Regions from separate parts of the Arthrobacter sp. DualSoilB13 genome, predicted to be linked through region 1. Evidence: predicted binding sites of a transcription regulator. Region 1 holds the regulator's gene; the other holds the start of a gene.

The links. The regulator HrcA, encoded in region 1, represses chaperone genes, less so after heat shock. The targets are predictions, from matches to a motif close to TTNGCACTCGNNNNNNNCGAGTGCNAA.
Region 2: ACZ5J0_RS13440 (FmdB family zinc ribbon protein) is a predicted target of HrcA. The motif match lies at 14,638-14,664, and genes of this name have one in related genera.

Annotation. Positions count from the first base shown of each region.
Region 1 covers NZ_AP035865.1:2,261,481-2,270,932, reverse strand. The annotation lists gene lepA (translation elongation factor 4) at 1-1,336, shown strand, start outside; gene hemW (radical SAM family heme chaperone HemW) at 1,337-2,566, shown strand; gene ACZ5J0_RS10360 (DUF4870 domain-containing protein) at 2,619-3,032, opposite strand; gene ACZ5J0_RS10355 (DUF3097 domain-containing protein) at 3,155-4,006, opposite strand; gene hrcA (heat-inducible transcriptional repressor HrcA) at 4,198-5,205, shown strand; gene dnaJ (molecular chaperone DnaJ) at 5,256-6,380, shown strand; gene ACZ5J0_RS10340 (16S rRNA (uracil(1498)-N(3))-methyltransferase) at 6,383-7,156, shown strand; gene ACZ5J0_RS10335 (GerMN domain-containing protein) at 7,184-8,056, opposite strand; gene ACZ5J0_RS10330 (PhoH family protein) at 8,500-9,452, shown strand, end outside.
Region 2 covers NZ_AP035865.1:2,911,422-2,933,301, reverse strand. The annotation lists gene ACZ5J0_RS13500 (ABC transporter ATP-binding protein) at 1-64, shown strand, start outside; gene ACZ5J0_RS13495 (hypothetical protein) at 68-718, opposite strand; gene ACZ5J0_RS13490 (hypothetical protein) at 724-1,353, opposite strand; gene ACZ5J0_RS13485 (hypothetical protein) at 1,403-2,302, opposite strand; gene ACZ5J0_RS13480 (GuaB3 family IMP dehydrogenase-related protein) at 2,484-3,617, shown strand; gene ACZ5J0_RS13475 (glycerol-3-phosphate dehydrogenase/oxidase) at 3,700-5,454, shown strand; gene ACZ5J0_RS13470 (PTS sugar transporter subunit IIA) at 5,502-5,990, shown strand; gene ACZ5J0_RS13465 (SURF1 family protein) at 6,033-6,902, shown strand; gene ACZ5J0_RS13460 (DUF3817 domain-containing protein) at 6,899-7,399, shown strand; gene guaA (glutamine-hydrolyzing GMP synthase) at 7,506-9,095, shown strand; gene ACZ5J0_RS13450 (AAA family ATPase) at 9,259-13,413, shown strand; gene cpaB (Flp pilus assembly protein CpaB) at 13,440-14,249, opposite strand; gene ACZ5J0_RS13440 (FmdB family zinc ribbon protein) at 14,314-14,577, opposite strand; gene ACZ5J0_RS13435 (5-formyltetrahydrofolate cyclo-ligase) at 14,732-15,346, opposite strand; gene galU (UTP--glucose-1-phosphate uridylyltransferase GalU) at 15,476-16,381, shown strand; gene ACZ5J0_RS13425 (GNAT family N-acetyltransferase) at 16,389-17,000, shown strand; gene ACZ5J0_RS13420 (hypothetical protein) at 17,146-18,036, shown strand; tRNA gene ACZ5J0_RS13415 (tRNA-Ala) at 18,152-18,224, shown strand; gene ACZ5J0_RS13410 (Hpt domain-containing protein) at 18,248-18,658, opposite strand; gene ACZ5J0_RS13405 (signal peptidase I) at 18,642-19,352, opposite strand; gene ACZ5J0_RS13400 (TasA family protein) at 19,524-20,132, opposite strand; gene arr (NAD(+)--rifampin ADP-ribosyltransferase) at 20,354-20,764, shown strand; gene ACZ5J0_RS13390 (PadR family transcriptional regulator) at 20,880-21,416, shown strand; gene ACZ5J0_RS13385 (ABC1 kinase family protein) at 21,422-21,880, shown strand, end outside.

The sequences.
Region 1 (9,452 bases):
CAAGGTTTCCGGCAAAACCGGCGTAGGCGTAGAGGCGCTGCTGGATAAAATCGTCCGCGACCTCCCCGGCCCCGTGGGCGATCCCAATGCTCCGGCCCGTGCCATGATCTTCGATTCTGTGTATGACACTTACCGCGGCGTCATTACCTACGTCCGAGTGGTGGACGGCATGCTGCATCCCCGCGAACGCATCCAGATGATGTCCACCCGGGCTACTCACGAACTCCTGGAAATTGGTGTCAGCTCCCCGGAGCCCACACCTTCCAAAGGCCTGGGTGTGGGGGAAGTGGGATACCTGATTACCGGTGTAAAGGACGTCCGTCAGTCCAAGGTGGGCGATACTGTCACCAACCTCGCCAAGCCCGCGTCGGAGTCGCTGAGCGGTTACGCTGACGCCAAGCCGATGGTCTTCTCCGGTCTTTACCCCTTGGACGGTACGGACTACCCGGTCCTGCGTGACGCTCTTGAAAAGCTGATGCTTAACGACGCTGCGCTTGTCTATGAGCCTGAGACGTCCGCTGCACTGGGCTTCGGCTTCCGCGTTGGATTCCTGGGCCTTCTGCACCTCGAAATCACGCGTGATCGACTCGAACGCGAGTACAACCTGGACCTTATCTCCACTGCACCCAACGTGGAGTATGAGGTAACGCTCGAGGACAAGAAGGTCATCCATGTCACCAACCCGAGCGAATACCCCACCGGTAAGATCTCCGAGGTCCGGGAGCCCATGGTGTCCGCCACCATCCTCGCACCTAACGAGTTTGTCGGTTCCATCATGGAACTATGCCAAAGCCGCCGTGGCCAGATGCGAGGCATGGACTATTTGTCCGAGGACCGCGTCGAACTCCGCTACTGGATCCCGCTGGCGGAGATCGTCTTCGACTTCTTCGACCTCCTGAAGTCCAAGACGCGCGGTTACGCCTCACTGGACTGGAAGGCTGACGGCGAGCAGGTGGCGGATCTGGTCAAGGTCGACATCCTGCTGCAGGGTGAACAAGTTGATGCCTTCAGCGCCATCACCCACCGCGATAAGGCCTACGCCTACGGCGTGATGATGACCGGCAAGCTCCGTGAGCTGATTCCCAGGCAGCAATTCGAAGTGCCCATCCAGGCCGCCATCGGATCCCGCATCATTGCCCGCGAGAGCATCCGAGCGATCCGTAAGGATGTTCTTGCCAAGTGCTACGGCGGTGACATCACCCGTAAGCGCAAGCTGCTCGAGAAGCAGAAAGAGGGCAAGAAGCGCATGAAGATGGTCGGTCGCGTGGAGGTGCCCCAGGAGGCATTCATCGCAGCCCTGACCACCGATGAGTCCAAGGACAAGGCCAAGAAGTAAATGCCCAGCGTCCTCCCTTTGGGCGACCCGGCACCTGCGGATGGCATCTTGCCTCCGCAGGTGTTGGCCGGCGTCGAGCACCGCAAGTTCGGGCTCTATGTCCACATACCGTTCTGCGCCGTGCGCTGTGGCTACTGTGATTTCAACACTTACACTGCCACCGAACTCGGTGGCGGCGCCTCCCAGGACGCGTACGCCGCTACGGCGGTCTCTGAACTGGACTTCGCCTCTCTGGCACTGGACGCCTCGGGGTTACCCCGTCGTCCCCTCAGTACTGTTTTCTTTGGGGGTGGCACGCCCACCCTTCTCCCGGCAGAGGACCTGGCCCGGATCCTTAGGGCCGCCATCGGCCATTGGGGGCTGGAACCCGGCGCCGAGGTAACTACCGAAGCCAACCCGGATTCAGTAACTCCTGAATCCCTGAAGCTTCTGGCCGACGCAGGTTTCACCAGGGTCTCCTTCGGCATGCAGTCAGCCGTACCCCACGTGCTCAAGGTCCTGGACCGCACCCACACACCGAGCCGGGTGCCTCTTGTTGTGCAGTGGGCGCGGGAAGCCGGCCTCTCCGTGAGCCTGGACCTTATCTACGGCACCCCTGGAGAGTCCATGGGTGACTGGCAGCTGTCACTCGAAACCGCTTTGTCGTACCAGCCGGACCACATCAGTGCCTACGCTCTGATCGTTGAGGATGGCACTAAGCTGGCCGCCCAGATACGCCGGGGCGAGGTGCCCGGGATTGATGACGACGACCACGCCTCCAAATACGAGCTTGCCGACAAAATGATCTCCGAAGCGGGCTTGCACTGGTACGAGGTCAGCAACTGGTCGCGGACGCCGGACCAGGCTTGCCGGCACAATCTTGCCTACTGGCGGGGAGATGACTGGTGGGGTATCGGTCCAGGCGCCCACTCCCACGTGGGGGGTGTCCGGTGGTGGAACGTCAAGCACCCCACGGCGTACGCCTCGAGGCTCGGGAGCGCTAGCTCTCCGGCTGCCGGGCGGGAAACCCTCGATGCCGATACCCGGGAAGTCGAACGCATTATGCTGGAGGCACGGCTCGGCACAGGGTTGTCCGTAGATGCCTTGGACGCGATCGGACGGCACGCGATGGCCGGGCTTATTGCCGACGAATTGGTGGACCCTGTTCAGGCGTTCAAGGGCCGTTTGGTCCTTACGCTGAAGGGTCGTCTCCTGGCTGACGCCGTAGTTCGAAGGATCCTGCCCGACTGACCCGCGGGCTCATGCCCGTCGGAGCAAGCAGTCCTGGACGAGCGGAGGTGAGCTACTTAATCCAGCGCAGGTTGACCTTGTAACGGTGAGGCTGCCCGTGGTTTACCCTGATGCCCGCCGAGACGGAGAAACACGTCAGGGCAACCCAGATCGCGGTGGCGATGACGGCGAAGATGTTGCCGACCACAGGAAGAAGGACCAAAATGTTGGCCAGAACTGCTGCGATGGTGGGAGGCAGCGTGAAGTTCAGCGCTTCTTTGGATTCCTGTGCGGTGAACGGTCCACGATCCCGGAAAATCAGGTAAATCAGAAGGGACGGCAGGCATCCCAGGATGCCGCCAAAGTGGGCCAGAGTAGCCCATTGCCTGTCCTCGCTGGCTGTCAACGGGAGTGCGTTGGCAGGCGCGCCATGGTACTGGGGCCGGCCTGCGGCGCTGCCCGGTTCTTCAGGAGCGTTATCTGCCACGTTGTCTTCCCTTTGCTTTAAAGATGCTGCGGTGTTGCTGTCCCAGAATACCGGCACCGACGCACTTGCCGGGACCAACGCCCCGTTGACACGGTAGTTGCTGATACCTGAAGGACTCCACCTCAAGGAACCGTCAAAAAATCGATGACTTCTTCCACCCGTCCCAAGAGCGATGGCTCAAGGTCGGCATAGGTGCGGACTGCGCCCAGAAGGCGTTGCCAGCCCAAGCCTATGTCCTCAGGGGTCTCATGGGGCCAGTCGAACGCGCTGAGGATTCCGGTCTTCCAATCGATCCCGCGGGGTACGGCGGGCCAGGCCTCAATGCCCAGGACCTTGGGCCTGATCGCCTGCCAGACATCCACGTAGGGGTGTCCAACAATGAGGACGTTTCCCGCAGCCCCCGGGACCGTCATGGCCTCGGCGGCAATTCGGGACTCTTTGGACCCGGGCACAAGGTGGTCCACGAGGATTCCAAGCCGGCGGCCTGAGCCGGGATTGAAGTCGGCGATGGCGGACTTCAGGTCATCAACGCCGTGCAATGGCTCCACCACGATGCCTTCCACCCGGAGATCATCACCCCAGACCTTCTCCACCAGTTCGGCGTCGTGCTTTCCTTCCACCCAAATGCGGCTGGCCTTGGCTACCTGTGCCCGTTGCCCCTGGACCCTGACGGAACCCGAGGCCGTCCGGCCGGACGGAACCCCGGATGCAGCGGTGCGGGGGGCGGGAGGCATCAAGCGGATAGCCTGACCTTCGAGCAGGAAGCCAAAGCCCAGCTGGAACGATTTGGTCTTTCCACGCCGGTCTTCCAAGGAGACCACGTGCATTCCGCCCGACTTCTCAACGCGGGTTACTTCACCCACCCAGCCCGACTGCACGTCCTCGAGGACCATTCCCCGCTGCACGGCTACTTCCGGCAGCTTCTGTTTGGCCGGAGCGGACAGATCCTGCGGGCCCCAATTTTTCAAAGCCAAGGGATTCCTACCTTTGTGCTGGTTTACGGTGCGGGCCGAAGCCGCCCGCGGCAGGTTTCAATGCTAACAACGGGGTGGCTCATACTAGACTTGTTAGCACTTGGGCATGTTGAGTGCTAAGTGTGGAGGTCTGAGCGGGATCCCGCGTTGACCGGTCGGAAGAACCATGGCAGTCGTCAGGAGGTGGAGCATTGAGTGAGCCGCGCAAGCTCGAAGTGCTGCGTGCCATCGTTGAGGATTACGTGCATTCCAGGGAACCTGTCGGGTCCAAGGCCCTCGTGGAGCGGCATCATCTTGGCGTTTCCAGCGCTACCATCAGGAATGACATGGCGGTTTTGGAAGAGGAAGGCCTGATTGCGGCGCCTCACACCAGTGCCGGTCGAATCCCCACTGACAAGGGCTATCGCCTTTTCGTTGACCGCATTTCGCAGGTCAAACCGCTCTCAGCGGCCGAGCGCAGGGCCATCCATTCTTTGCTCGAGGGCCCCGATGATGTCGACGACATCTTGGAGCGCACCGTAAGGCTTCTGTCACAGCTGACCAACCAGGTGGCCGTTGTGCAGTACCCGCATTCGAACCGCGCGCTTGTTCGCCACGTGGAATTCGTCCTCTTGGCCCCTCAACAGGTCCTCGTGGTCCTAATTGCGGACACCGGCAGCGTGGGGCAGAAGGTCATCGACGCTGGGTCCGATGTGAGCAATGAGGCCCTGATGCTCCTGAGGTCCCGGTTCCTGGGCAACATTGCCGGCACACAGCTGGCGCTTTTGCCTCAAGTGCTTCCTTCTGTCGTTGCGCTGTGTCCGCCGGAACTGCGCAGTCTGGCGCAGACGTTGGCCCAGGGGCTTCAATCGTTGAGCGACACCAGCCGCGAAGAGCGCATCCTGATGGCTGGAACGGCAAACCTGGCCCGCTCCAACGTTGACTTCCCCCTGAGCATAGGCCCTGTGCTGGAGGCACTCGAGGAACAAGTTGTCATGCTCCGGTTGTTATCTGACATGGGGGATGATCCCCGCGGCGTTACCGTGAGCATTGGACGCGAGAATCCCTACGATGGCTTGGCGGAGGCCTCCGTCGTAGCTACGGGCTATGGCTCCGGTGCCAAGGTGGGGATTCTCGGTCCCACACGCATGGACTATCCCACCACCATGGCAGCAGTACGAGCCGTGGCCCGTTACCTTTCCCGCATTCTCGGCGGCTAAACACCGGTCCGAGGAAACATCCGTAGTACAACAAGGAAGAGATACCGACTTTGAGCAGCCACTATGACGTTTTGGGAGTCTCGCCGGAAGCCACCGGGGAAGAGATCAAAAAGGCGTACCGCAAGTTGGCGCGGAAACTGCACCCCGACGTAAACCCCGGTGAAGATGTCGCGGAACAGTTCAAGGCCGTGACCCACGCCTACGAGGTGTTGTCCGATCCCCAAAAGCGCCGGGTCTATGATGCCACGGGCAATGAAAACGGCACTGACAACGGTTTCGGTGGCGGCTACGCCGGCCAGGGTTTTGCCTTCCAGGACATCTTCGACACCTTCTTTGGTGGCGGCGGTCAGGGCGGACCGGCCTCCCGGGTCCGGCGGGGCCAGGACGCGCTCATCAGCGTCCGCATCGATTTGAAGGACGCCGTCTTCGGCGTCAACAAGAAGCTTGAAGTGGATACCGCCGTGATCTGCCCCACGTGCGATGGCAGTTGCTGCCGCCCGGGCACCCACCCGGAACGCTGCGACATCTGCGGTGGCAGCGGCCAGGTCCAACGGGCAGTCCGTTCCATCCTGGGCCAGGTCATGACTGCCGCCCCTTGCGGTTCGTGTGAAGGCTTCGGCACAGTCATTAAGGACCCCTGCAACGAGTGCAATGGACAGGGCCGCATCCGCAGTCGTCGTTCCCTCACCATCAAGGTTCCGGCCGGTGTCGCCACTGGTACACGCATCCAGCTGTCCGGGCAGGGTGAAGCGGGCCCCGCTGGAGGCCCCGCTGGCGATCTCTATGTGGAGATCCGGGTCAACAACGACTCCATGTTCATGCGTGAAGGCGACGACCTCCACGCAACACTAAGTGTGCCCATGACCGCTGCGGCACTTGGCACCGAACTGCAGCTGGACACCTTCGACGGCGCGCAGGACATCGACGTCAAGGCCGGTACCCAATCCGGCGAAGTCATTACCCTGCGCGGCTTGGGTGTTACGCACCTCCGGGGTTACGGACGCGGCGACCTCAAGGTGCACTTGCACGTGGAGACCCCGACCAAGCTCGACCCCGCCCAGGAGGAACTCCTGCAGCAGCTCGCCAAGCTGCGCGGCGAGCAGTTTACCGAGGGAAAGCTGGTGGCAAGCGGCGGAATGTTCGCGAAGCTTCGGGACAAGCTCGGTAACCTGTAGCGGTGAGCAATCCGGTTTTCTTTACACCGGCGGGAAGCCTTAACCAGCTGATCCCCGGGTCCACATTTGTGTTGGAAGGTGCTGAGGCGCGCCATGCCGTCACCGTCAAGCGACTGGCCGTGGGTGAGCCCGTGGACATAGCCGACGGTTCGGGCATGCGGTTGACTGGCGCCGTGGTTGACGCCGGTTCCAGCACCCTCACAGTGAAGGCATCCGAGGTAGTCCTCGAGGACCAGCCGGCGGTCCGGCTGGTGCTGGTTCAGGCACTTGCCAAGGGCGATCGGGACGAACTCGCCATCGAGACTGCCACGGAACTCGGAATAGACGCCGTCATTCCGTGGCAGTCCGAGCGGGCGATCGTGCGTTGGAAAGGCGAACGGGCCGCCAAGGCGCACGCGAAGTGGCAGTCCGTGGTCACGGCGGCAGCCAAGCAGGCGCGGCGTGCTTGGATTCCTGAGGTACGGTCCATGATGGACACTGCCGCTTTGGCGAAGGCCGTCGCGGCCGCTGATGTGGCCATCATCCTGCATGAAGACGCCAAGAACCCCCTGCGGACCGTCCTTGAAGAGTCGGTTGCGGTCCGGACTGGAGATGATGGGACCCCTCGCGAGGTTCTCTTGATTGTCGGACCGGAGGGTGGCATCTCACCAAGAGAGGTAACGCGGCTCAGTGACGCCGGTGCCGTCACGGCACTTCTGGGTCACCACGTGTTGAGGTCCTCGACGGCGGGACCCGCCGCCGTCGTTCTTGCAAGTGACGTCCTGGGCCGCTGGTAGCCGCCCCGCAGCTCGTCGAACCCGCAGCTAACCGACGTTGAACAGGCGGGTGTCGGTGCTCGTTTCGATGGTTGCGCCGGCCTCATCCACTTGTGAAACCCGCAGCTCATATTTGCCGGCCTTCAGTGTGGCACTGAAGGTGAAGGCTCCGTATTGACCAGGCGCACCGGTTGCTTGCGTTCTCCCGGTGAGCAGGCTGCTCTTTTCGCCCTTGCCATTCTCCTGCAGAATCTGCCAGCTGACCGGCTTTGAACTGTCGGTGCTGCGGCCATTGAACTTGACTACACCGGCAGGCAGAGTTGTTTCCTCTTGCGGATCGATGATCCACAGAGGTGCCACCAAGGATGCGTTCCGTTCCATGGGTTGGCCGAGCTTTACCTGCCCAAACGCCATGTAGTCCGTGTGTCCGTCAACCAGGATGACAACCTGGATCTGCTGGCCGGAGTTGATGAGCCCCGAGGACGAGGCTGCCGCCGTCGCCGTGTAGACCAATTGCTGGACAGCGCGCTGCGCCATTCCGGCGTCGAGGTTTGAGTTGAAGGCATCCCGCGAAATATCAACGGTGATGACGTTCTTGCCGGAGATGGAGGTGGCCAGGCTTTCGGGGGCCTGCCAGGGGGTGAAGAAGTCGTGGTCCAGGGGTTTTTCGGACATCATGATCCGGAGTGCGGTGGTCACGGGGTTTCCGTCGCTGGAGATATCCCTGAACTCACGGTAGAGATAAACCTGTTCCTTGCTGCGTCCAATCCAGTAAACCGGGATCTTCGTGGAAGCCTGCGTAGTTTCCAGCGGTGCCTGGCTGGCTGGCGCGTCGTTAACGCTGACGGATGGCGAACTCGTGCCGGTTTGGGAATCGCCGCCGTTGGCTATGCAACCAGTGAGCAACAGGACAGCAAGCATCGCCGGCACAGCGATAACGGATTTTGTCCGTCTGCGCGCGCCATCTCCAATGCTTCCTGGCTCCGAAATGGGTGTCCTGCCTAACCTTGTGTCTCATGGCGGCCCCAGCCGCCGATTCCCAGCCAACGGAGCCGGGCCGCAGGATGCTTGGATGCCACCCGCTATGCCAGCTTGGCACATCGTCGACGGCGGTCGGCCGGGATTGCGCGGATCAGCGCCAACTGAAACATGATTGATACCCGCTTGATGCCGAGTTGAGACAAAATGTACGCCATGACGGTAGGCGCCGGATGATGCCGGTGGTTTCGGTTCATCGCAGGCCGGGCTGGCGTAGGATTGAAGACATTCCGGCATCCGGACGTGCCCCATACAGCGGCCACGAATGCCGAATCGATGGCAGGTAACACGACCAACCGGAGGAGAAAAGGCCTAAGGCCAACACTATGAGTGAATCTTTGAACGGGCGGCTTAGGACCGGAAACGGCAACCAGCCGCCCACCGAGTTCCCGCACACACTACCGGGTACGCGCACGGAAGTTGTCACGTTCGACAACTCCGACCAGATGGTTCACTCGTTGGGCAGCCACGACGAAGCCTTGCGGTACATCGAGGAACAGTTCCAGGACGTCAGTTTCCATGTCCGTGGCAACGAGCTCTCCATGACAGGCCCTTCCACCGTCATTCCACGCGTTATGCGTCTGTTGGAGGAAGTCCGTGGGCTCGTGGCGAAGGGGACCGTGGTGACTCCGGACATCCTTCAGCAGCTCGTGTCCCTTCTGAGGGCCCAGTCCGTGCAGAATCCTGCCGATGTGCTGACCCATAACATCCTCTCAAGCCGCGGTAAGACTATCCGGCCCAAGACGCTGAATCAGAAGAATTACGTTGACGCCATTGATGAGAACACCGTCATCTTTGGAATCGGCCCGGCAGGTACCGGCAAGACCTATCTTGCAATGGCCAAAGCGGTGCAAGCCTTGCAAACGAAGGAAGTCAGCCGGATCATCCTGACCCGGCCAGCCGTGGAAGCGGGGGAACGGCTGGGCTTCCTCCCCGGCACGCTGAGCGACAAGATTGACCCCTATCTTCGCCCACTATATGACGCCTTGCACGACATGATGGATCCCGAGTCCATTCCCCGCCTGATGGCTGCAGGAACCATCGAGGTAGCCCCGTTGGCCTATATGCGCGGACGCACGCTGAACGACGCCTTCATCATCCTGGACGAAGCCCAAAACACCACACCGGAGCAGATGAAGATGTTCCTTACACGTCTGGGTTTCGGTTCAAAAATGGTGGTTACCGGTGATGTCACGCAGATCGACCTGCCGTCCGGATCGACGTCCGGCCTGCGAATCGTCAGGGAAATCCTGAAGGGAATCGACGACGTCAATTTCTC
Region 2 (21,880 bases), 660 kb from region 1:
CCGCTATTTCCGGATGTTCGAATCCCAGCTCTCCGTGGATGAGAGCACTCAGAACACACCCTGAGGCTTAGAGCGGGCCGTATCCTGCGTTGCCGTAGGGATCACGCCACGTGGCGAGGTCCTGCTCCAGAAGCGCCCGGAAGTGGGGATCAGTTGCAGCCTTGCGGCGAAGCGACTCCCTCGAACGGCCCGCGATGGTGGCCGGGACGATGATCCCAACCACCAGGAGCGACACCATGAAGGCAAGAACCGTAACCAGCGTTAGCAGCGCGGCAGGATCCTGCCAGGTGGACGGTTTGGCCGTGAAAGCAAACAGTCCCGTGAAGACGAGCAGGACGAACGCCACAAAAGAGAATGCACCGCGCAGGTTTCCAGGACCACGATTGACCAGCGCCCGGTCTGTCCGTGGCAACCGGTTCCTAACCCGCGCGAAGTAGATTCCGCACAGGACGGCGAGGGCTGCGCCGGGAATGCCGAGGGCAGCCAGCGTTACCGGGGTGCCGAGCCGAACAGCTAGGACTACACCCAGGAGGACAAGGAACCCGCCCACTCCGATTCCCGCAGCCCACGCGCCCATGTAAGCTCCTCGGGCGCTGGCGAGCTCACGCAGGCGGGAACGCGCATTCGTCGGGGTGATGGCCGAGAGCTCCGGGGAAAGCCAATAGTCAAGGGAACGGTCTGAGTGGTAAAGCGGTGCAGGACCTGACTGGTAGCTCACCGGGGCTATCGCTCCAAGCCTGCGCGGACCCGTGCGTCGAGTTGATCACGCGTTAGGGCCGTAGAGTCGAGATTTTCGCCTTCGCCCGCAGCGATTGACAGGGAACCGTCGGCCTCAGCTTTGACGTGCACCGCTCGGGAGGTTCCGTCGTTGAAGTGCCGTCGGGTAGTTGCGGCCGCGGGAAAGCCGTCCGGCGCCTGATTCAGGTAATAGTCAGCCATCTGCACTGCGGTGGTGACCATACCTTCGGAGCCCGTAATGGGGTGCAGCTCGTGAACGCCGTACTTGCTCAGATTGAGCAACAGGGCACCCTGCTCGGCGCCGAACATGAAGGAAACGTGTTCCGAGGCCGGGGTGACCAGGGCTGTTTCCAGCCATGCCGTGGCATCCGCCAGGACAGCCGTAACGGTGGCGGCCGGCCCAACCGGCAGGAGTGCGTCGTTTTCGATCTTCATCAACCCACGTTCCAACAGCGTGGCAACACCGGCCTGTTCCAGCGGCGACCCGGCGGCGTGATCGAGGCGGAAGAGGGTCTGGCATTTCAGTGCGCCGTCGGTGCCGGCCAGCGCAATGAGGGCGATGAGCTCGTGTTCGGTGATGAGCAATGCCTGGGTTTCTTCTGTCTGCGTGGTCATTTCTGCCTTCTGTTATGGGTTGCTCTGTCCAGTGTAGGAAGTGGCGCGATCATGTAAGCCATCCCCAGACCTTCTTTGCGCCGTCGGCTATTGCTCCGGCGGCGTCCTGTGCTCCTTCCCAGACATGTTCTGCGCCATCAGCGATCATGGAGGACGCGGAGTCGTAGCCCATGTTCGTCGCCAGGAGGCCTAAGCCACCCCAGGCGATGCCAGCGATGGCGCAGGCAGGGCCAACCACCGGAAAAAAGCTACCCACGGCCAACGCGGCGGAGATTCCGCCGTCCACCGCCATTCCGGGATGACCCGTCTGGATACCCTGGTAGACCTGAATTCCGCCCGTGACAAAGCCCAAGGCCCCCGACAACCGCCCGAGCATTGAACTGCCGTTGAGCAGTTGGGTGCCCCTGACATACCCGGCGCCTGCCGCCTGGCCGTACTGGGCACTGAGCCAGGGCCACCGGGTCAGTTCCGTGACCAACCCGCCCTTGGCCATCTGGGTAAGAATTGAGTCCGTCGCCAAACCGCTGGCGGTGACGAGGGCGTTGCCGGCCCACCAACCCTGGCTGCCGGTGACGCCCAACAGCCCCTCCCACCCAGTGGTCGCGGTGTCGTCGTTGACAGTGCCGCCGGGAGCCTGCGGGCTGTTGGCCTCCGTAGACCCTCCGCTGGAGGACCCGCCCTGGGTGCTGGCCTTTTGCTGTTCATCAGCCTGGGCGCGCAGCATTCTGGAGGCGTCATCCAAGGAACGGGAGGCCCTGTGCAACATAGGCCGCAGGGTGCTGCTCCATTCGCGGCGAAAGCGCTCGCCGTCGGCTCCCTTCCACGCAACGCCCGAGATCAGGCCATTGACCTGGAGTTCCTGGTTCTGGAGCCGGCTTCCCGCTTGTCCCATTTGTTGGGATAGCGAGTTGAGCTGTTCAATGTCGGCTCCGTATAACCCAGGCGCCATGGTTCCCCCTTGCAAGATGTGCGTATGGTTTCGCAGGCTATCGGATGCGTCCGGGCCTCTGCCATGGGCAGCCCTGCCCATGTGGAAAGCTGCCCGGCACGCGCGGGGATGCTCCCGTTGCCGGGGACACACTTGATTCCTCGAATCGGGGTTCCGGGAGGGGTCCAGTAAAGTAAGAGCCGTGACTTATGAGATTGAGATTGGCCGTGGCAAGCGTGGGCGTCGTGCCTACTCCCTGGATGACATCGCGATCGTTCCCAACCGACGGACGCGTGATCCGAAGGACGTCTCGGTTTCGTGGCAGATCGACGCCTACAAGTTCGACATGCCCGTCATCGCCGCGCCCATGGACTCGGTGATGTCACCTGAGTCCGCCATCGCCTTGGGGCGCTTGGGCGGGCTGGGTGTCCTGGACCTTGAAGGACTGTGGACCCGCTACGAAGACCCGCAGAAGGTGCTCGACGAGATCGCCGCCCTGGCGGACGAGACCAGTAGCCCAGCCGTCACCCGGCGCATGCAGGACTTGTACCAGGCTCCCGTGCAGCCGGAACTCATCAGCTCCCGCCTGGCTGAGATCCGCGCCGCGGGCGTGACTGTAGCCGGTTCCCTCACGCCGCAGCGCACCCAGGAGCACTACAAGACTGTGGTGGCTGCCGGCGTCGACATCTTTGTTATTCGTGGCACCACCGTCTCAGCCGAGCATGTCTCCAAGAACCACGAACCGCTCAACCTCAAGCAGTTCATCTACGAACTTGATGTTCCCGTCATCGTTGGCGGTGCAGCCGGATATACCCCTGCCCTTCACTTGATGCGAACAGGTGCTGCCGGCGTCCTGGTCGGATTTGGAGGCGGCGCCACAAGCACCACCCGCCGTGCGTTGGGTATACATTCACCCATGGCTTCCGCTATCTCCGACGTCGCTGCCGCCCGCCGCGACTACATGGACGAGTCCGGCGGACGGTACGTCCACGTCATTGCCGACGGCGGCATGGGCAGCTCCGGCGACATCGTCAAAGCAATCGCCATGGGTGCGGATGCCGTAATGCTCGGAAGCGCCCTTGCCCGCGCCGAAGAGGCCCCTGGCCGTGGCTGGCACTGGGGTCCGGAAGCCCACCACCTCGAGTCTCCGCGTGGTGACCGCGTCAACGTGGGCACCGTGGGCCCGCTTGAGGAGGTCCTGTTCGGACCAGGCCACCATACCGATGGAACGTCCAACCTGATTGGCGCCCTGCGCCGCTCGATGGCGACCACCGGCTACTCGGACCTGAAAGAGTTCCAGCGGGTGGACGTCGTCGTCTCGCCGTATCTCGGCTAAGCCTCCGGGAGCCCCTGCCCAAGGCGGCGAGCAGCAAGTAGGGTAGGGGACTACCAAGCTGTTGCGTTTGAGGAGGGGTCCGATGAGCAATGTCGCAGGCGGTCCACAGGTGAATTCACCGGGAGCACTAAGCCCGGAATCCCGCGCCGCATCAATCGAAGTTTTGAAGTCCACCGCCCAGGCGGGCAAAGAGCTCGACATCCTGATTGTCGGGGGCGGTGTGGTGGGCGCCGGTGCGGCTTTGGATGCCGTGACGCGTGGCCTCACCGTAGGCATCGTGGAGGCAAGGGACTGGTCGTCCGGTACGTCGTCCCGATCCTCAAAGCTCATTCACGGCGGACTGCGGTATTTGGAGATGCTGGATTTTGGCCTCGTCCAGGAAGCGCTCCAAGAGCGGGGGCTGCTGATACAGCGCATCGCACCGCACCTGGTGCGCCCAGTACCTTTTCTGTACCCACTGACCCGCCGTATCTGGGAGCGCCCGTATGTGGGTGCTGGGATTATGCTCTATGACACTCTGGGTTTGACGTCCGGCAACAGCCGGGGCGTCCCCATGCATAAGCACCTGTTCCGGCGTGGAACCCTCCGCGCGGCTCCCAGCCTCAAGGAAGATGCCTTCGTAGGTTCCATCCGCTATTACGACGCGCAGGTAGACGATGCGCGTCTGGTGGTCAACGTCGTAAGGACCGCGGCACACTATGGAGCCCACGCAGCGAATCGCGTACGTGTGGTGGACTTCCTCCGTGAAGGGGAACGCGTTGTTGGGGCCAAGGTGGAAAACCAGGAGGACGGTAGCGTCTTCGAGATACGGGCCAAGCAAGTGGTCAACGCCACTGGCGTCTGGACTGACGAAACGCAGGCTATGGTGACCGACCGTGGCCAGCTCAAGGTCCGCGCGTCCAAGGGAATCCACCTTGTGGTGCCGCGCGACCGGTTCCAGTCCACCGTCGGGCTGATTCTTCGCACGGAGAAATCAGTGCTCTTTGTGATCCCTTGGGGTCGGCACTGGATTATCGGCACTACTGATACGGATTGGACGCTGGACAAAGCCCACCCGGCAGCTTCCAGCAAGGACATCGATTATGTGCTGGAACATGTCAACAAGGTCCTCAAGCGCCCGCTGACCCGTGAGGACGTGGAAGGCGTTTACGCAGGCCTCCGCCCGTTGCTGGCCGGGGACAATGACTCCACCGCCAAGTTGTCCCGCGAGCACGTAGTGGCGCATCCAGTGCCCGGACTCGTGGTGGTAGCCGGGGGGAAATACACAACCTACCGGGTCATGGCCAAAGATGCCGTGGACGAGGCAACAAGGGCCATGGATGAACGTGTTCCATCCAGCTGCACCGAAACCATTCCGCTGCTCGGCGCCGAGGGATTCAAAGCCGCATGGAACCGGCGCGGCAGGTTGGCGGAACAGGCGGGAGTGCATGTGGCGCGGGTGGAGCACCTGCTCAACCGTTTTGGCTCCATGACCCCCGAAGTTCTGGAAATCATCGCCGCCCGACCCGAATTGGGGGAGCCTCTTCCCGGTGCGGATGACTACTTGGCTGCCGAAGTCGTCTATGCAGCAACCCATGAGGGCGCACGGCACGTTGACGACGTCTTGACCCGCCGCACCCGCATCTCCATCGAAGCATGGGACCGGGGTGTGTCTGCCGCGCCCGTAGTAGCTAAGCTGATGGGAGAAATCCTTGGCTGGAGCGAGACTCAGCGCGAAAGCGAAATCAAGCACTACCTGGCGCGAGTGGAAGCTGAACGGCTTAGTCAGCAGCAACCCGACGACGAATCGGCCGATGCTGCGCGCATGGGAGTGGATGACATCGTTCCCCTCCGCTGACCAGCTCAAGGAATTGAGGCCTGCAGGCCACACGGAGGGAACACAACTTGGCTGAACCACTTGACCGGTACGATGCGGAACTGACAACCCCGGATACGGTCATTCTTGAACTTGTTGCCCAAGACAAGATCGATGCCGCGGCGCAACTGGCTCACAGGCTCTATGCAGCCGGCAGGATTACCAACCTTGAGGGCTTCCTGGAGCAAGTGCATTCACGGGAGCACCAGCTTGCCACCGGCCTTCCGGGCGGCATCGGTCTGCCGCATGCCCGCAGCGAATTCGTGGACAGGATCTCCATAGCCGTAGGGGTAACCAAATTTGGCCATGCCTTGGACTTCGGAGCCACCGACGGTCCGGCAACCCTGATCCTCCTGATCGCCACGCCTGCCAGTTCCTTCTCCGACCACCTCGAGGTTCTGGCCACGCTGGCCCGCTCCCTGTCCAAGGAGTCCTTCCGCGAGTCCCTCCGGCGGGCGCATGACCCCGAAGTCATCTCCGAGCTCATCAACTCCAGCCTGGTGTTCTTCGACCACTAGGGCGTTTCGTTGTTCTACAGCCGGACGAAGTACGGTTAAGGGGTGTTGAAAACCGCGTTGAAACCCCGCTGGATCGCAGGACTGATCTTTGCGCTTCTGTTGTCCGGGGTGTTTGTGCTGCTCAGCCAATGGCAGCTCAGCCGGTCCGCCCAGCATGAGCCCCCGGCACCGTCCAGCATCGAAGAAGTGAAACCCCTGGTGGACGTCCTCCAACCGGGCCAGTTCTTTCCCGGCTCGGTTTCGGACCAGATGGTCACGGCCACGGGTGCCTACGATCCCAGCAAGCAGGTCCTGGTTGAAGGCCGCCTCTACAACAACCAAAAGGGCTTCTGGATCGTCTCCGCCTTTGCCGTCAATGACGCCCCCACGCTCAAGGGCGCTGGTGCCTCACCCAAGACGTGGATTCCGGTAGCCCGCGGGTGGGTGGCGGATGCCGCCCAAGCCGGCCCGCCGCCGTCGGGAACCATCACCGTGACGGGCCGCCTCATCCCGTCCGAAGCGCCGCTTCCAAACGTCGACGCCGGCCCGGACCGCGCGTCCGCAGTCTCAACGGCGGAACTCATCAATAAATGGGAAGTTTCCAGCTACCAGGGCTTTATCGCAGCTACCACGGAGGTGGCTGGAGGCGCGCAAATTCCCCTCGGAGATGACGTTAAGGCACTGAACATTCCTCCCCAGCCTCCTGCAGAGCAGGTCAACTGGCTGAACCTCTTCTATGCGGTGGAATGGGTTGTCTTTGCCGGGTTCTCGATCTTCATCTGGTGGCGCCTGGTGAAGGACGACTACCGGCGGGACTTGGAAGAGGACGAATTCGACGACGAATTCGCCGATGACGACTTGGACCAGGCAGGCCACCCCGAGGCAACTACAGAACCTACAAACCCAGAGCCAGAACAAAAGGTGCAGCAATGATTGAGCCAAAACCGGCTATCCAGCCCGAACAGTCCGGACCCAAGCCCAGGAAGCGGCGCTTCGGCGGTACGGAAGCGCAAATTCGTTCGGCGTTGAAGTTCTACAAGGTCATGGCGTACCTCACGGGTGCCATGCTTCTCTTGCTGTGCGCTGAATTGATTGCCCGTTACGGCTTTGGCGTCTCGCTCTTCGCGGGCGGCACGAACGCAGTGACGGGCCAGCCGTTTGGCTTCGGTTTCGCTGAATCCGAACCCAAGGGCGTCATTGGCGGATTCAACATCTCCACCTCGATTCTGATTGTGCACGGTTGGATGTACGTGGTTTACCTGGTCTCCAACTTCCGCTTGTGGTCGCTCATGCGCTGGCCGTTCTCCAAAATGATCCTTTTGGCACTTGGTGGAGTCATCCCCTTGCTGTCCTTCATCGTGGAGAAGAAATTCCACGCGCAGGTTGAAGCGGAACTCGCAGCCAATCCGCAGGCGTCCAAGCGCTACTAGCACCTCACGGCGTCCCGGTGTGAGATGCCTAACGGCGGGGCCGTTTTGGTCCTCTGACGCCTCTGCCAACGTGCACCGGGACGGCTCGGCAAAGTAGTCTTGTCTGGTGACTACTCCCACCGCACCCCAAACTTCCCAGAAGCCGGTGCTGGTTGTTGACTACGGTGCCCAGTACGCGCAGCTGATTGCCCGCCGCGTCCGCGAAGCGAATGTGTATTCGGAAATTGTTCCGCATACCTTCACCACCGAGCAGCTTCTGGCCAAGAACCCGGCAGCCATCATTCTCTCCGGAGGGCCCTCCAGTGTTTACGCGGAGGGCGCGCCCTTCGTGGGTGCCGACCTCTTCGAGGCCGGCGTTCCGGTATTCGGCATCTGCTACGGATTCCAGGCCATGGCAAATGCCTTGGGCGGCAAGGTGGCCCAGACTGGTTTGCGGGAATACGGAGCTACCGAAGCCCTTCTTGTGGGTGATGCACGCTCCATCCTCGACGGCGTCCCGTCCTCCCAGAACACATGGATGAGCCACGGAGACTCCGTTCATGAGGCTCCGGAGGGCTTCGAGGTGCTGGCAACTACGGCCGGAGCTCCGGTGGCTGCCTTCGCCAATGATGAGAAGCGCCTCTACGGTGTGCAGTGGCACCCGGAAGTGAAGCACTCCGTTCTTGGACAGCACGTCCTGGAAAACTTCCTGTTCAAGGGCGCGGGCTTGAGCCCCAACTGGACAACGGGCAACATCCTCGAAGAGCAGGTGGACCGGATCCGCCAGCAGATCGGGGACTCCAAGGTTATCTGTGGCCTTTCCGGCGGCGTCGATTCCGCCGTAGCCGCTGCTCTGGTCCAGCGCGCTGTTGGTGACCAGCTGACGTGTGTCTTCGTTGACCATGGCCTTCTGCGTGAAGGCGAAGCCGAGCAGGTTGAACGCGACTTCGTGGCCGCCACCGGCGTCAACCTTTACGTTGCCAACGAGCAGGAACGCTTCCAGTCGGCATTGGCAGGCGTCAGCGATCCTGAGACCAAGCGCAAGATCATTGGCCGCGAGTTCATTCGTGCCTTCGAAGAAGCGGAACGGGCCATCATTGCCCAGGCCGCTGCCGAGGGTGAAAAGATCAAGTTCCTCGTCCAAGGAACGCTTTACCCGGACGTCGTGGAATCAGGCGGCGGCGAGGGTGCTGCAAACATCAAGAGCCACCACAACGTGGGCGGACTCCCCGAAGATCTTCAGTTCGAGCTCGTTGAGCCGCTGCGTGCCCTGTTCAAGGACGAAGTCCGCGCTGTGGGTGCACAGCTTGGCCTGCCGCAGGAGATCGTCGGCCGCCAGCCGTTCCCGGGCCCCGGCTTGGGAATCCGCATTGTGGGTGAAGTGACCAAGGAGCGCCTGGATCTGCTGCGTAAGGCTGATGCCATTGCACGTGCGGAACTCACGGCCGCAGGCTTGGATAACGACGTCTGGCAGATGCCGGTAGTTCTCCTGGCTGATGTTCGCAGCGTTGGTGTCCAGGGCGATGGCCGCACCTACGGTCACCCGATTGTGTTGCGTCCGGTGTCTTCCGAGGACGCCATGACGGCAGACTGGTCACGGTTGCCGTATGACCTGCTTGCCCGGATCTCCAACAGAATTACCAACGAGGTGGATGGAGTCAACCGCGTGGTGCTGGACGTCACCAGCAAGCCACCGGGAACCATCGAGTGGGAATAGCACATTGAGTGGCCGGCTTCCTCTGGGAGGCCGGCCACTTTGTTTGAAGCCGGGATGCTTCTTTGCCCCACTCTTTGCCCTCGGCTGTGAAATGACGGCGAATTTCGCAGTGGAACAGCGTTGCGGAGCGAGCTGTCCGCGGATTCCCGCTACCCTCGAAAGTATGCCGGTATGGTCCAAGGCGTCTAAAGCTAGTACAGAAAAGAAGGCAGAAGTCGTGTCAGTAGGTCAAGGCCAGGAAGAGGGCTCCGAAGAGCTCCGCAAATGGCTGTCTGGTCTCAAACCCGTCACCGGGGCCGACACCATGCTGCGCTTCGTCAAGACGCCTGAAGGCGCCATCGATCTCAGCAACGCCCACCCGTCCGGGCTGGCGCAGTTGCTTGCAGGCCGACGAACACGGCTTTCCACGCTCATCAGGGATCGTCAACAGTACCTGGTAGCAGCCAGGGCGGCCCGCAACATCCGGTCCAAGATCTTCGAGCTCAGCAACGACCGCGGCATCGAGGCCGGGTACTTGTCCGCCGGGACCGTCGTGTGGACCTCTGCCGTTGGCGGTAAGCCCCAACGCGTTTCTGCCCCCGTGATGCTTACTTCCATTGTCCTCACGGTCAGGCCGGGCGAGGACGACTTTGAGCTTCAGCTCACCGAGCAGGCGCGAATGAACCCTGCCCTTGTGCGCCATCTGAAGACAGTTCATGGCATCGTCTTTGATGTTAACGCTGTAGCGCGCATGGCCTACAACACTGCCCGGCTTGATCCCCAGCCTGTCCTGGATCGGTTATCCACGCTGATTCAGCCGATTCATGGCGCAGAGGTGGAGTTTAACCTGCTGGTCACTACGCTGGCTGATCTCTCCGGCAACCTGGATGATCCATGGATCAACATGAACAACCCCACGGTTGCAACACTCTCGACTGCCGCCAACGGCGGAGACATTGAACCAGAGCCGATCAAGGCAGGCCGGTTCCCAAGCCTGGACCTTCGGGATCCGGCCGATGAGCTTCTCCTGCTCGATGCTGATACGGATCAGCAGTATGTAGTTGATGCCGTTCGTGCCGGGGACTCACTTGTTGTCAGCACCCCGCCAGGAAGCGGCCAAACGCAAACAGCAATCAACGCAATAGGTGCGTTGGTCAGCGAAGGCAAGTCCGTTCTGGTGGTGGGGGACAGGCAGACCAGCCTTGCAGGACTTTCCGGCCACCTTGAATCCCTGGGCCTGGAGTCGATGCTCTTCCGGCCCGGTAATGGAACCACTCCTCAGCAACTCAAGGGCCAGCTGGTCAGAGCCATCATGCGCAATGAGAAAGCGCTTGAGCCACAGCTGGGCAACCTTCACCAGACACTTACCAGCCACCGTCATGCGCTGATGGACCACGTAGCCTCCCTGCATAACGTCCGTGAGCGGTGGGGTTGCTCGCCGTACCAGGCAATGCAGTCACTTGCCGAATTGACCTCAATTCACCCTGCACCCTCCACTACGGTGCGCTTGAAGCGAAGCGTCCTGGACAATATCAAGGACCGTGAAGAGCTCGCTGGCCGATTGCATCGGGCTGCCGAGCTTGGCAGCTTCAGCCGGTCCTCCACTTCGAGCCCCTGGTATGGCGCTCGTTTGGTGACCCGCAAGGAGACCGAGGAAGCACAGCAGCTTGCCCGCTCGGCCGAGGAGAAACTCCCGGTCCTGCGGGATCGCATGAAGCAGCTTTCCGATCACGCCGAGATCCGCCTGGGTGAAACTTTCACCGAATGGGGCGCTCAGCTTGAACTGCTCATTGCCGTACGCGAGAGCCTGGATAAGTTCACCCCGGATATCTTTGACCGGCCGGTGCACGATCTCATCTCCGCCACTGCCACCTCTGCATGGCGCCGTGAGCGCAACCTTGAGATGCCCTCCATGCAGCGCTCCCGCCTGCGTCGGGTGGCTAAGGAATACGTGCGGCCCGGTGTTCACATTGCGGACCTTCACAGCTCCTTGGTGCTGGTCCAGGAGCAGCGTGCTCTGTGGGCAGGGTATGCAACAACCCAGCGGCACCCGGCTGTTCCCTCCGGCCTTGCCGATCTCGGTGCACTCTACCGGGAACTCGATGGCGAGCTGGGCCGCCTGGGTGATGCGCTCAAGCACACCTCCGATGGCGGAGCCCTGCACGGGACGCGGTATGCCCCACTCATGGAACGGTTGGAGCGGCTCGTTGCAGACACAGCCACGTTGGAGACGCTTCCTGAGCGGACACTCCTTATCGAGGAAATGCGCGAGCACGGGCTCGGTGAACTGCTGGCGGATCTTGCTGCCCGGGAAGTCCCGGCGTCTTCTGTAGCCGCCGAACTGGATCTGGCTTGGTGGCAGTCCGCGCTGGAGGCGATGATCAGCGGTGATGATTACCTCGCCATGTCCGACGGCGATTCACTGCGCCGCCTCGAAGCTGAATACCGCCTTGCGGACCAAGCCCACATTGCCAGTGGCGCCGCTCGCCTCCGTTGGCAGCTGGCCCAGAAATGGCGTCAGAGTCTCCTTGAACATCCCAGGCAGGCGGAGCTACTCCGCGCCCTGTTGAAGGATGGCCGGGTGACGCTGCCCGCCCTGAGCGCCCAGGCCCCTGACCTGGTACCCCTGCTGGTGCCGGTATGGTCCGTCAGTCCTTACTTGCTCACCGGGGTGCTCCCGGCCGAGCAAAAATTCGATGCCGTGGTGATCATCGACGCCGAATCCACTTCATTGCAGGCTGTTCTCCCGGCCATCGCCCGGGCACGTCAGGTAGTTGCCTTCGGTGACGCGAAAATTGCCCATGCGCGCACGTTCAGCGTCGCCGTGGAGCCGCCTGTGGCCGGGGTAGCCAGCCACGAGAATGTGGACAGTGCCTTCAAGGCATTGGCCAGGGTCCTTCCCACCTGGCAGCTGAACTGGGTCTACCGTGCGGTGGACGAGGACCTGATCCTCCAGTTGAGCAAAAACTACTACGACGGTGGCCTGCGTCGTTTGCCCGACGGCAACTCGGTCACCGGCTTGGACCGTTCGATCCACGTAGAGTACATACCGGACGGCACCGGGCTGCCCGGGGCGGACCATGAGGGCGTTGAGTCCGTCACCGCGGAGGTCAACCGCGTTGTGGATCTTGTGTTCGAACACGCAAGGCTCCGGCCCCGTACATCACTCGCCGTGGTGACGGCGAGCCTGCGCCATGCTGCCAGGATTGGCGAAGCCATCAGGCTGCAATTGCCCAACCACCCCCTGCTGTCCAGCTTCTTCGGAGCCGGCCCCGAGTCTTTCCGTGTGGTGGACCTTGAGCGCGCACAGGGCCTTGTACGCGACCATGTGATCTTCTCACTGGGCTATGGCCGCACACCGCATGGCCGTGCGCTCCATTCCTTCGGTCCGTTGTCCGCCGAGGGCGGGCGTAACCGTTTCGCCCTGGCAATGACACGTGCCCGGCGCTCCATGCACGTCCTGACGTGCTTCCGGCCCGAGGATCTCGACCTTGATCGCCTGGCCCATGGTGCTGTGGACTTCTACGAACTCCTGGACCGGGAGCTCTCCGGCAACAGCAACCTCGGAACGCCCGCCTCCCGCGCTGTCGCCAGTGAGCAGGCTTTAGGTGAAGATCCGTTGGTGGCCGATCTGGGCGACCGTTTGCGCGCCCGCGGAGCCAGGGTATGGCATCTCTACGACGGCGTGCTGGATATAGCGGCGGCTGCGGACCCCGTCCACACCATTGGCCGGGAGGGTGCTGAAATCCCCACCCCCGTTGCCATCGAATCCGATGGTACTGAACGCTACCGGCGGATGAGCGTCCGTGAACGGAGCCGCCTGCGGCCGCAACTGTTGGAGCGCATGGGATGGCGCTATATGTCGCTCTGGACGATCGAGGTCTTCACCGATCCTTCGTCCTGCGCGGACAGGATAGGCTCCTACTTGGGCCTTGAGAATCACCTTGCACAGTCTGCCTCTACCCACAGTGGTTTCCTTCACGCCCCTGGGGAAGAATTGACCTCGGTAACTGACCAGCCTTTGTTGGCCGGAGATTCCGTTGAGCATGCTGAGGGTGAAGAACCTCAACACGACGTTCAAGAAGCTGAGAATTCGAAAGAAGCACCACTGATGGATCAGGAAACAGGCGGCGAGGACCGCGCTACTGAGGAAACCGGCGAGAACACCGTTGGTCCTACGGAAGCGGCCGGGGAACCGAAGTCCCCGGCAGCCAAGACCGGCCCGAGCGGGATTCTGCCCACCAAGGCCGCTGAGGATGATCCCCGGCGGTGGGGCGATGACTCCAACTACGACCATGAGCAGTGGCTCAAGGAACAGAAACCCCCGCACTGGGGCTGAGCGGACAATGATCATTGAGAAGCCCGCTAGGGGCTAACCAAAACAAAGAAAAGCTTGCCTTGCGTTGATGCGCCGGCAAGCTTTTCTGCTTGTTGAGGATCAGCCGCCACCACTACCAGACCGTCGGTGTCACCTGTACCCAGCCATTCACCGGGCTTGCCGCCCTGGGCTGACGTCCAGAGTACGGGTACAGGTCCTGCGAGGACTTGGCTTTGCCGTGATTCGTCATAGGACCCCGCTGCCGTGAGGACCACTGATACCAGCTGACCGGGGGAGAGTAGCTGGATGGACGAAGGATCGGCCATCCGGAGGGGGACAGCTGCCGATCCCACGGGTGCGCCTGTCAGAAGGCCGGGTCCCAGTAGACTCGTCTCCGAAGGGATCTGTCCCTTACTTAGAGGGGACGCAAGTTGGCGGCCAACAAGGGCGCCGACGCTGTCCAAAGCTCCGCTGCTCGCGAGATTGGGTGGTACCTCAACAGTGGTGAAGTCCGCTGCGGTGAGGTGGGTCCCCGTTGGAAGGTCCCGGGCTGCCACGAGGACGCTCACCTGTTGCTCAGACGCAGGGGTGAGTTCCTGGACTGCGATGCCGGCAGCCACGCATAACAGCAGCGCTACTGCCAAGCGGCGGTTACGTGCAATCCAGGAACCAAATCCCGTCCGGCGTCCGCGCTGACCTGAGCGCCCTCCTGGACGACCGCGGTTGAACCGTGAACTGGTCCGGGAGCGGGAATGCGGTTGCAGGGAGCGCGAAGGGCTGATGGGCGGCCAAGTACCGGCGGCTCGCGATGAGCGTTCAGCACGGGCGAGGAGGGCGCTGCGTGACATATGTGGCATGCCGCCACGGTAGCCAGCTTCCCGGGCCGCAAACAGCGCCCGGGTGCCCTATGTGGAAAACCAGTTAGTTGGTTGCCGCTGCAGTTGCCGGTGCTGCTGAAGGCGCGGGTGTAGAAGCAGCAGGCGCCGCTGAAACAGTGCTGCCCTTGGCATCCCGGGAATCAGTCCGGTAAAACCCGGAGCCCTTGAAAACGACGCCTACGCTGTTGAACTTCTTCCGCAGGGCGCCTTTGCATTCGGGGCACTCCGTCAAGGAGCTGTCAGAGAAGGACTGGACGATGTCGAAGGCATGGTCACAGTCTTTGCAAGCGTATGCGTATGTGGGCACTGAGTTCCTCCTTTAGGACAAAGTTCAGGTCCTGGGCAGCGTCGGTGGAGATAGTCCGCCTTAGCAGTCACAGGGCCTGAGTGCTAATTCTATCATCGGTCGCCGCAGGGCGTACCCGCGGTAGTTCCGGCCTCACTTGATAAGCCGGCCACCATCAGCGCTGCTCGGCGTCGTCGCCGAGTTCAACCACTCCGGACGGTGTCAGCACTTGACGCACGGGGCGATCAAAGGCCTCGGCGGGAATGGACCCCGAAGGTAACAAATCGTCGTCGAACACTACGGCGATGGTGGGCGGCCTGCCGCCGGAAGCATCCAGGCCCTGGAGGAGCCTGTCGTAATAGCCGCCTCCCTGGCCGATCCGGTTGCCGTCCCGGTCCACCGCCGTCGCGGGCATGAAGATCCCCGCGGTACCGGCAACTACCGAGCTCTCCAGCCGCTCACCCTCCGGCTCGTCTATCGGCGCAAAGGTGGACCGGACAAATGCAGTGTCAGGTGTCCAATACACCCAGCTCAAAAGCCGCCCCGGCTCGCAGACGGGCAGTAGCACCCGGTGCCCGGCCTTGTGCAGGGCTGTGATCAAAGGGATGGTGGGCGGCTCGAAAGCGACGCCCAGGTACACGGCAAAGGTCGAGGAAGCGCCGGGGGAGACCTTGGCCGCCCAGGCCGTGCCATGCTGTGCAAGGGACTCTCCAGCGCGAGCCAGGTGTTCAGGACTGAGGGCCCGCCTGTGCAGCCGCCGACTGCTGCGAATGTCTTCCTTCGATGCCATCTCTGTCCGTTCGGGTGGTTGTCGCGCGCCGGTTGAGCTGCAGAGGTTATCCACTGCGGAAAACCAAATGTGCTAACGACGCGGCGAGGGGTTTAGCCGTTGGTGTGTTCCGTCCGTTACATTAGTCCGGTGACTCTAGAAAACAACGCTGTCCGCAAGGCCGTCATTCCCGCAGCAGGCCTTGGCACCCGCTTCCTGCCCGCCACCAAGGCGATGCCAAAGGAAATGCTGCCCGTGGTGGACAAGCCTGCCATCCAGTATGTCGTCGAAGAAGCGGTCAAGGTGGGCCTGCATGACGTCCTGATGATTACAGGGCGCAGCAAGCGGGCACTCGAAGACCACTTTGACCGTGTGCCGGCTCTTGAGGCCACGCTTGCTGAAAAGGGCGACACCGCCAAGCTTGAAGCCATTCAGTCCGCCACCAACCTCGGTGATATCCACTACGTCCGCCAGGGCGACCCTAACGGCCTCGGTCATGCTGTCCTTCGTGCAAAGCAGCACGTTGGCTACGAGCCCTTCGCCGTTCTGCTCGGCGATGACCTGATCGATGCCCGTGAAGACCTGCTGAGCGAAATGATTGCTGTTCAGCAGAAGACCGGTGGTTCCGTTGTTGCACTCATCGAGGTAGAGCCTTCCAAGATCAGCGCCTATGGTTGCGCCGATGTTGAGGACAACGGTGAAGATGGCTACGTGCGCATCAAGCAACTCGTCGAAAAGCCTTCTCCGGAAGAGGCGCCCTCCAACCTTGCCGTGATTGGACGTTACGTGCTGCACCCGGCCGTGTTCGACGTCTTGGAGAAGACGGCTCCCGGTCGCGGCGGAGAAATCCAGTTGACCGATGCCCTTGAGGTGCTTGCTGCCGGCGAAGGTGAAGGTTACGGCGTCTACGGCGTTGTGTTCCGTGGCCGTCGTTACGACACCGGCGACAAGCTCAGCTACCTCAAGGCCTGCATCGAGCTTGCCTGCGAACGCGAAGACCTCGGTCCTGAGCTTCGCGAGTGGCTGCCCAACTTCACCGCCACACTTCCCAAATAGACAAATGATGTATGGCTCTGCGATCTGGCCGGTAACGCTGGAAAGCGGAGACCTGCTGCTCCGGCCCATCCGATACCGCGACAAGCGGGAATGGTCCGAAGTCCGTTCGCGGAACAGCGAGTGGCTGGCGCCGTGGGAGGCGTCCAACCCGGCTCCGGGTGGGCGCCTGCCCAGCTACCGTCAAATGGTGGGGTCCTTGAATGAGCAGGCCCGTCAGTCAACCGCTTTGCCGTTTCTCATAGTTGAGAGAACGGCCGGTTTTCGCGAGCCGCAAATCGTCGGCCAGTTGACGGTCTCATCCATCGTGTGGGGATCGGCCATGATGGCCACCCTCGGCTATTGGGTGGATAAGGACCGCGCCGGGCGTGGCATTGCGCCCACAGCGGTTGCGATGGCAACTGACCACTGCTTCCGGGTGCTCGGCTTGCACCGTATGGAAATCAACATCCGTCCAGAGAACTCTCCGAGTTTGAGGGTTGTGGAGAAGCTCGGATTCCGCGATGAAGGTTACCGGGAACGCTACCTGCACATCAACGGCGAATGGGCTGATCACCGCTCTTTTGCGTTGACGGCCGAGGAGGTGCCGGAAGGACTCCTGCGCAGGTGGCTGAGAGGATAAACGGGCAGGTCATCGGCCTTTTCGCTCATATCTCCAGTCATTTGCGGACTCGCCCACGACACACCGGCCGCAATGCCGCCGCACCCGGCGATTTGCTTCTACGGTTTTGAATGTGGACTTCCCTCTCAGCAGCTCAGTGATACTCGTGGTCACTGTCGCGCTGTGGATGGTCTGGGTGGCGCCCTATGTTTTGCGGAACAGGCGCCAACAAGTCCAAACGGCCACTGTTCCAGCAGAGGCTCTTGATGACGAACCAGACGAAACGCAGGCAGGGGTGGTACTGACTTTGGCACCTCAGCAGGAGAAACCGATGGAGACCATGCACAGCAAAGCACCGGCGTCGCCCCAGGACTCCCCAGCGGCGGAGTCCTCGCTCCGGAAGGCGCCCCCTACGCCGTTCACGATCCGTTACGCCCGGCTCACGCTCGCCTTGGCAGGCCTGGCCCTGTTAGTTACGGCCGCGGTGTCAGGGGTTCTCAGAATTCTCGGCATCGGTTCTGTGTGGTTGCCGCTGGTTTCCCTCATTGGCGCTGTGCTGGCTGTCGTTACCTTGCGTAAGCTCGCCTTGCGGGACCTTCGTGAACGGCGGGCTCGCCGTGCGGCTCAGGCCTCACCCATCCCCACGCCTGCCCGGTACTTGCCCAAGGAGCCGCTTGTCGCAGCGAAGGAAACCACGGTTTTTGACGCCGAAGCCTCTAGCCGTGAAGCTCCTCGATTGTCAGCCAAGGAATTGCGCGAGGCAGCGCTTGCTGTGGCAGTTGCCGCAGGCGATAAATCCGCTCAAGTTGCCAACGACTCCAAAGGCGCCAGCTGGCAGCCGGTGGAGGTCCCCAAGCCAACGTACGTGGCCGCTGCGAAAGCACCGCGACCAGCTCCAGAGCCCTTGGACCTGCCCGAGGCACCAAAGCCCGTTGGCAAGCCTGTGCTGAAGCAGAACGTTGAGCAGGCCGAGGCAGCAGTTGCTGTAGTGGCCACTGCTAAGAACCACAGCGCCCTGAGCAACTTGGACGATGTCCTGCAGCGTCGCCGCGCCTAAGTCCTGGAAGCGACCACAGGTGCAAGGCCAGGAGACGTTCGTGTGGTGGTTGGAAAAGCGCAGGGAAAGTTTGTAGCCTAGGGACACTGGCCGGGCAGTTGAGGCTCTCGGTCCAGGGGCTATAGCTCAGTTGGTAGAGCGCTTCGTTCGCATCGAAGAGGTCAGGAGTTCGAATCTCCTTAGCTCCACAGATTTTATTGCACTCAATCGTTCAAGTGCGGAAGTATCCACCATGCCGGCTGAGCGAAACATGCGCTGCGCGAATGAGGTTGGACCGTGATGCAAGGCAGCGGTCCGTTGTTTGCCTCAGCGCCGGGAGTGCTTGGGCGGCGTCGTCGAAATGATTTTCACGGATCATTGATTCCATCGCCCGGCACTGGTGCTCTGTTTCCAAGGCGCCCACCATGGCTGAACTGATCTTCAGGCTGAGGAGTGCCGTTGTGGTCTCTGATGCGTCGCCCTCATCCACAGCATGAACGATCCTTTCCACCCGTTGAGGGAGCATTGAAAGGTACTTTGCCAAGAACCGCAATGCCGGCCTCGGGTTTCCAAGCTCGTCGGCGAGTGACTGGATTCGGCTCAAGTCCCAGTCGCCGGCGGCAGCGCTACGCGGCGCTTTCATCCCCGGCTCCTACTGTGGCTTGCGGGGCTGTGTTGTCCGGGTTTTTGGTCCAGATGGAGGCCAGCATTCCGATGACGAGGATGGCGGGTGCGCCGTACATGAGGGTGTTCATGACGATGGGTTCACGTAGGGCCCGGATGGCGTTGCCAACGTAGGGGATGGTGGCTACGTGCTTGTCCACGGTTTTGCCTTGGAGGGTGGCGATCCAGGGGTCGATGCCGTTGTTGGCGTCGCCTTTGGTCTGGACTGCGATACCGCCGTCGGCGGTGGTGGTGATCTCGGTGATGCGGTGGGTTTCCACGCGCTGGTCTTCGACGGGGATGTGGTAGGTGATGATGTCGCCTACTTTGACGTCGGTGGTGGGTGTGGGGACGGTGACCACGACGTCGCCCGGGTTGATCAGCGGGGCCATGGAACCGGTGAGCATGGTGGAGGTTTGGTAGCCCAGGATCCGTGGCCCGATCGCCAGGAACAGGAACACCAACGCGCCTAGGATCAGCATGCCCACGCCGATGCCCTTGACCACATTGCCGGCAATCCGACGGAACCGGCCCGAAGTGCCAGCGGCGCTGGCAGCAGTTGTAGGGGCCGCTGCGGGCTGCTTCACAGCGGCGGTCTCGGCGGCGGTTACGGACTTTGCGGCTGAACGCCGGCCGTGGACGGCGGGGGTGGAGATGGTGCTCAGTGCGCTCATGCCTGGCGTTCCCTTCAGGTGTTCGTTGTGCTTTTAGTGTCTCTGGACAGGCTCAAGGGTTGGTGTGCAATGCCCTCAAGACTTGCTCAGGATATGGACCGGGGACCGGCCTGAAGGGCAAACGGGCCGGCCCCCGGGGCCTTGGGTGGGAGCCTTTGGCTCCCTCTGGCTTTACTTGGTGGTTTCGGTGCGTTGGGTGCCGGTGAAGGCGAAGGCGATGGTGGAGGTGGCGCCTTGGAAGTCGTTGTTCGCGGTGGTGGGGAACGCGGTGGTGACTTTGAGGTTGTCGGTCTTGGCCGAGGTCAGCGAGGTGAGGTTGTTCAGGACCTTGTTCGCTGCGATGACCGGGCCGGAGGCCAGGACGGTGGTCTTGGTCCCGGTGCAGTTGTACGGGGCTGCGGCGCCGGTCCAGGCCACGGAGCAGTTTTCGATGGTCAGCTGCAGGCCGTTGGTCACGTCCGTGGTGAGCAGGGATGCGGTGGTGCCGGCGTTGGTGGTGAGGGTGACGTTGTTCAGGTCCGAGTTGCCGGTGTTGGCCAGGGTGACGAGTTTTTCGACCTTGTCGCCGGGCAGCAGTCCAGCGACCGGGACGTTGAGGGTGTTCGCGGGGCCGGGTGCGCCCAGGGCGATGGTGACCGTTCCTGCGGTGACGGCTTGGGAGGCGGAGGTCGAAGAGGTGAACGCGCCGTAGGTGCCCATGCCGGCGACGGCGGCTGCGGTGCCGACCAGTGCGACGGAAGCGAGGATCTTGCCGGAGGTGGTCTTGAGGCTGATGGCCATGGGAATCAGTTTCCTTTCGGGAGGCCACCGTGAGACCGGCCGGCCGTTCGTTTCCAGCCTCTCTGGCTGACAAGAACTACTGTGCCGGGCCCGGATCAAGAACAAATCCTGCATACCCGCAACACTTCCTCAGGAAAACCTCAAGACTCCCGCACGGGTCCAGACTGGAACTCCGATCCTTTTGCCCCTGGAAGTAGGCTGTAGGTGTGAGTCAACCGCTGATGAATCAACCGCTTGACGAGGGTCCCTTTTATCACGGGACGAAGGCCGACCTCACGACGGGCGATCTCCTGAGTCCCGGCTTCAGATCCAACTATCGTCCTGAAGTCGTGATGAATCACATCTACTTCACAGCTCTTCGGGATGGCGCGGGGCTGGCTGCCGAGCTCGCTGCCGGCGATGGCGAACCGCGCGTCTATGCCGTTGAGCCAACCGGAGCTTTCGAGGACGACCCGAATGTGACGGACAAGAAATTTCCTGGCAACCCCACCCGGTCTTATCGCAGCAGCGCCCCCCTCAAAGTTATCGGTGAAGTTGACGGGTGGACTCGCCTAACTCCTGAGGCGCTGCAGGAGTGGCGGGTACGACTGGCGGCGATCGTTGCGGACGAACGCGGCGAAATCATCAACTAAGGATGACGAACACGAAGGGTGCGTTAGCCTGCCAGGCAGCCATTGTTTCGCGCATCCAGCATGTATATCGTTAAGTATCGTTCAGTATCGTTCACGACCAACCGAGGTGAGCTTGATGCACAATTCATTCCCTGCAAGCGGATTTATGGGTAACAACCTTGACGGCATGTGGCAGGCCGTGGAGGAGTTCAGGTCGCGGTTTGAAAAGCGCTCCGGAACCCGTGCTGGACGGGGTGAGTTGAGGACAGCCATTCTGGCCCTCCTCGCTGAACGACCCATGCACGGTTATCAGATCATCCGTGAAATCGAAGAGCGCAGTGGCGGAAGCTGGAAGCCAAGCGCCGGCTCGGTGTACCCCACCTTGCAACTGCTGGCAGATGAGGGTTTCGTCAGCACTGAGGAATCCAATGGCCGCAAAATATACTCCCTCACTGAGGCGGGCCGCGAAGATGTCGCAAGCGCCGAAACGGCAGCGCCTTGGGAATCCACAGGCAGCACCTCAGGTTTCGCGGCATTGCCCAAAGCGGGGGTGGAGCTTGCCCAGGCTGCTGCGCAAGTAGGGCGGACAGGAACCCCCAAACAGGTGCAAGAGGCCGTGACGGTGCTGGAAGAGGCTCGTCGTCGGCTGTATTCGATCCTCGCCCGGGACTGAAGGGAGTGACGTCGCTTCGACGCGACCGGACAGATCCCATGGCCGGGGAAGCCCGTGCCCGCTATCGTCGAATCCTCAGGTTTGCTGCATGGCATTTGCTGGTGACCTGGTGGTTTGAGCTGTTCCTTCCTCGTGTGGGCCTGCGAAAACTGACTGAACGCAGCCGTTCGCGGAGGATGCAACGCTTTGCCCGGCGATTCCATGGCCTCGCCGTGGAGCTTGGTGGGCTAATGATCAAGGTAGGCCAGTTCATGTCCTCCCGGCTGGATGTTCTACCGCCTGAGATTACGGCTGAACTGGAGGGCCTTCAGGACGAAGTGCCGCCGGTTCCCTTCCCCGCCATCAGGGCCCTTGCCGAGGCGGAGCTGGGGGCGCCCTTGGAATCAGTGTTCGCTTCGATAGAGGAGTCGCCCATAGCCGCGGCATCCTTGGGGCAGGCGCACCGGGCGAAGCTGCTCGCGGGC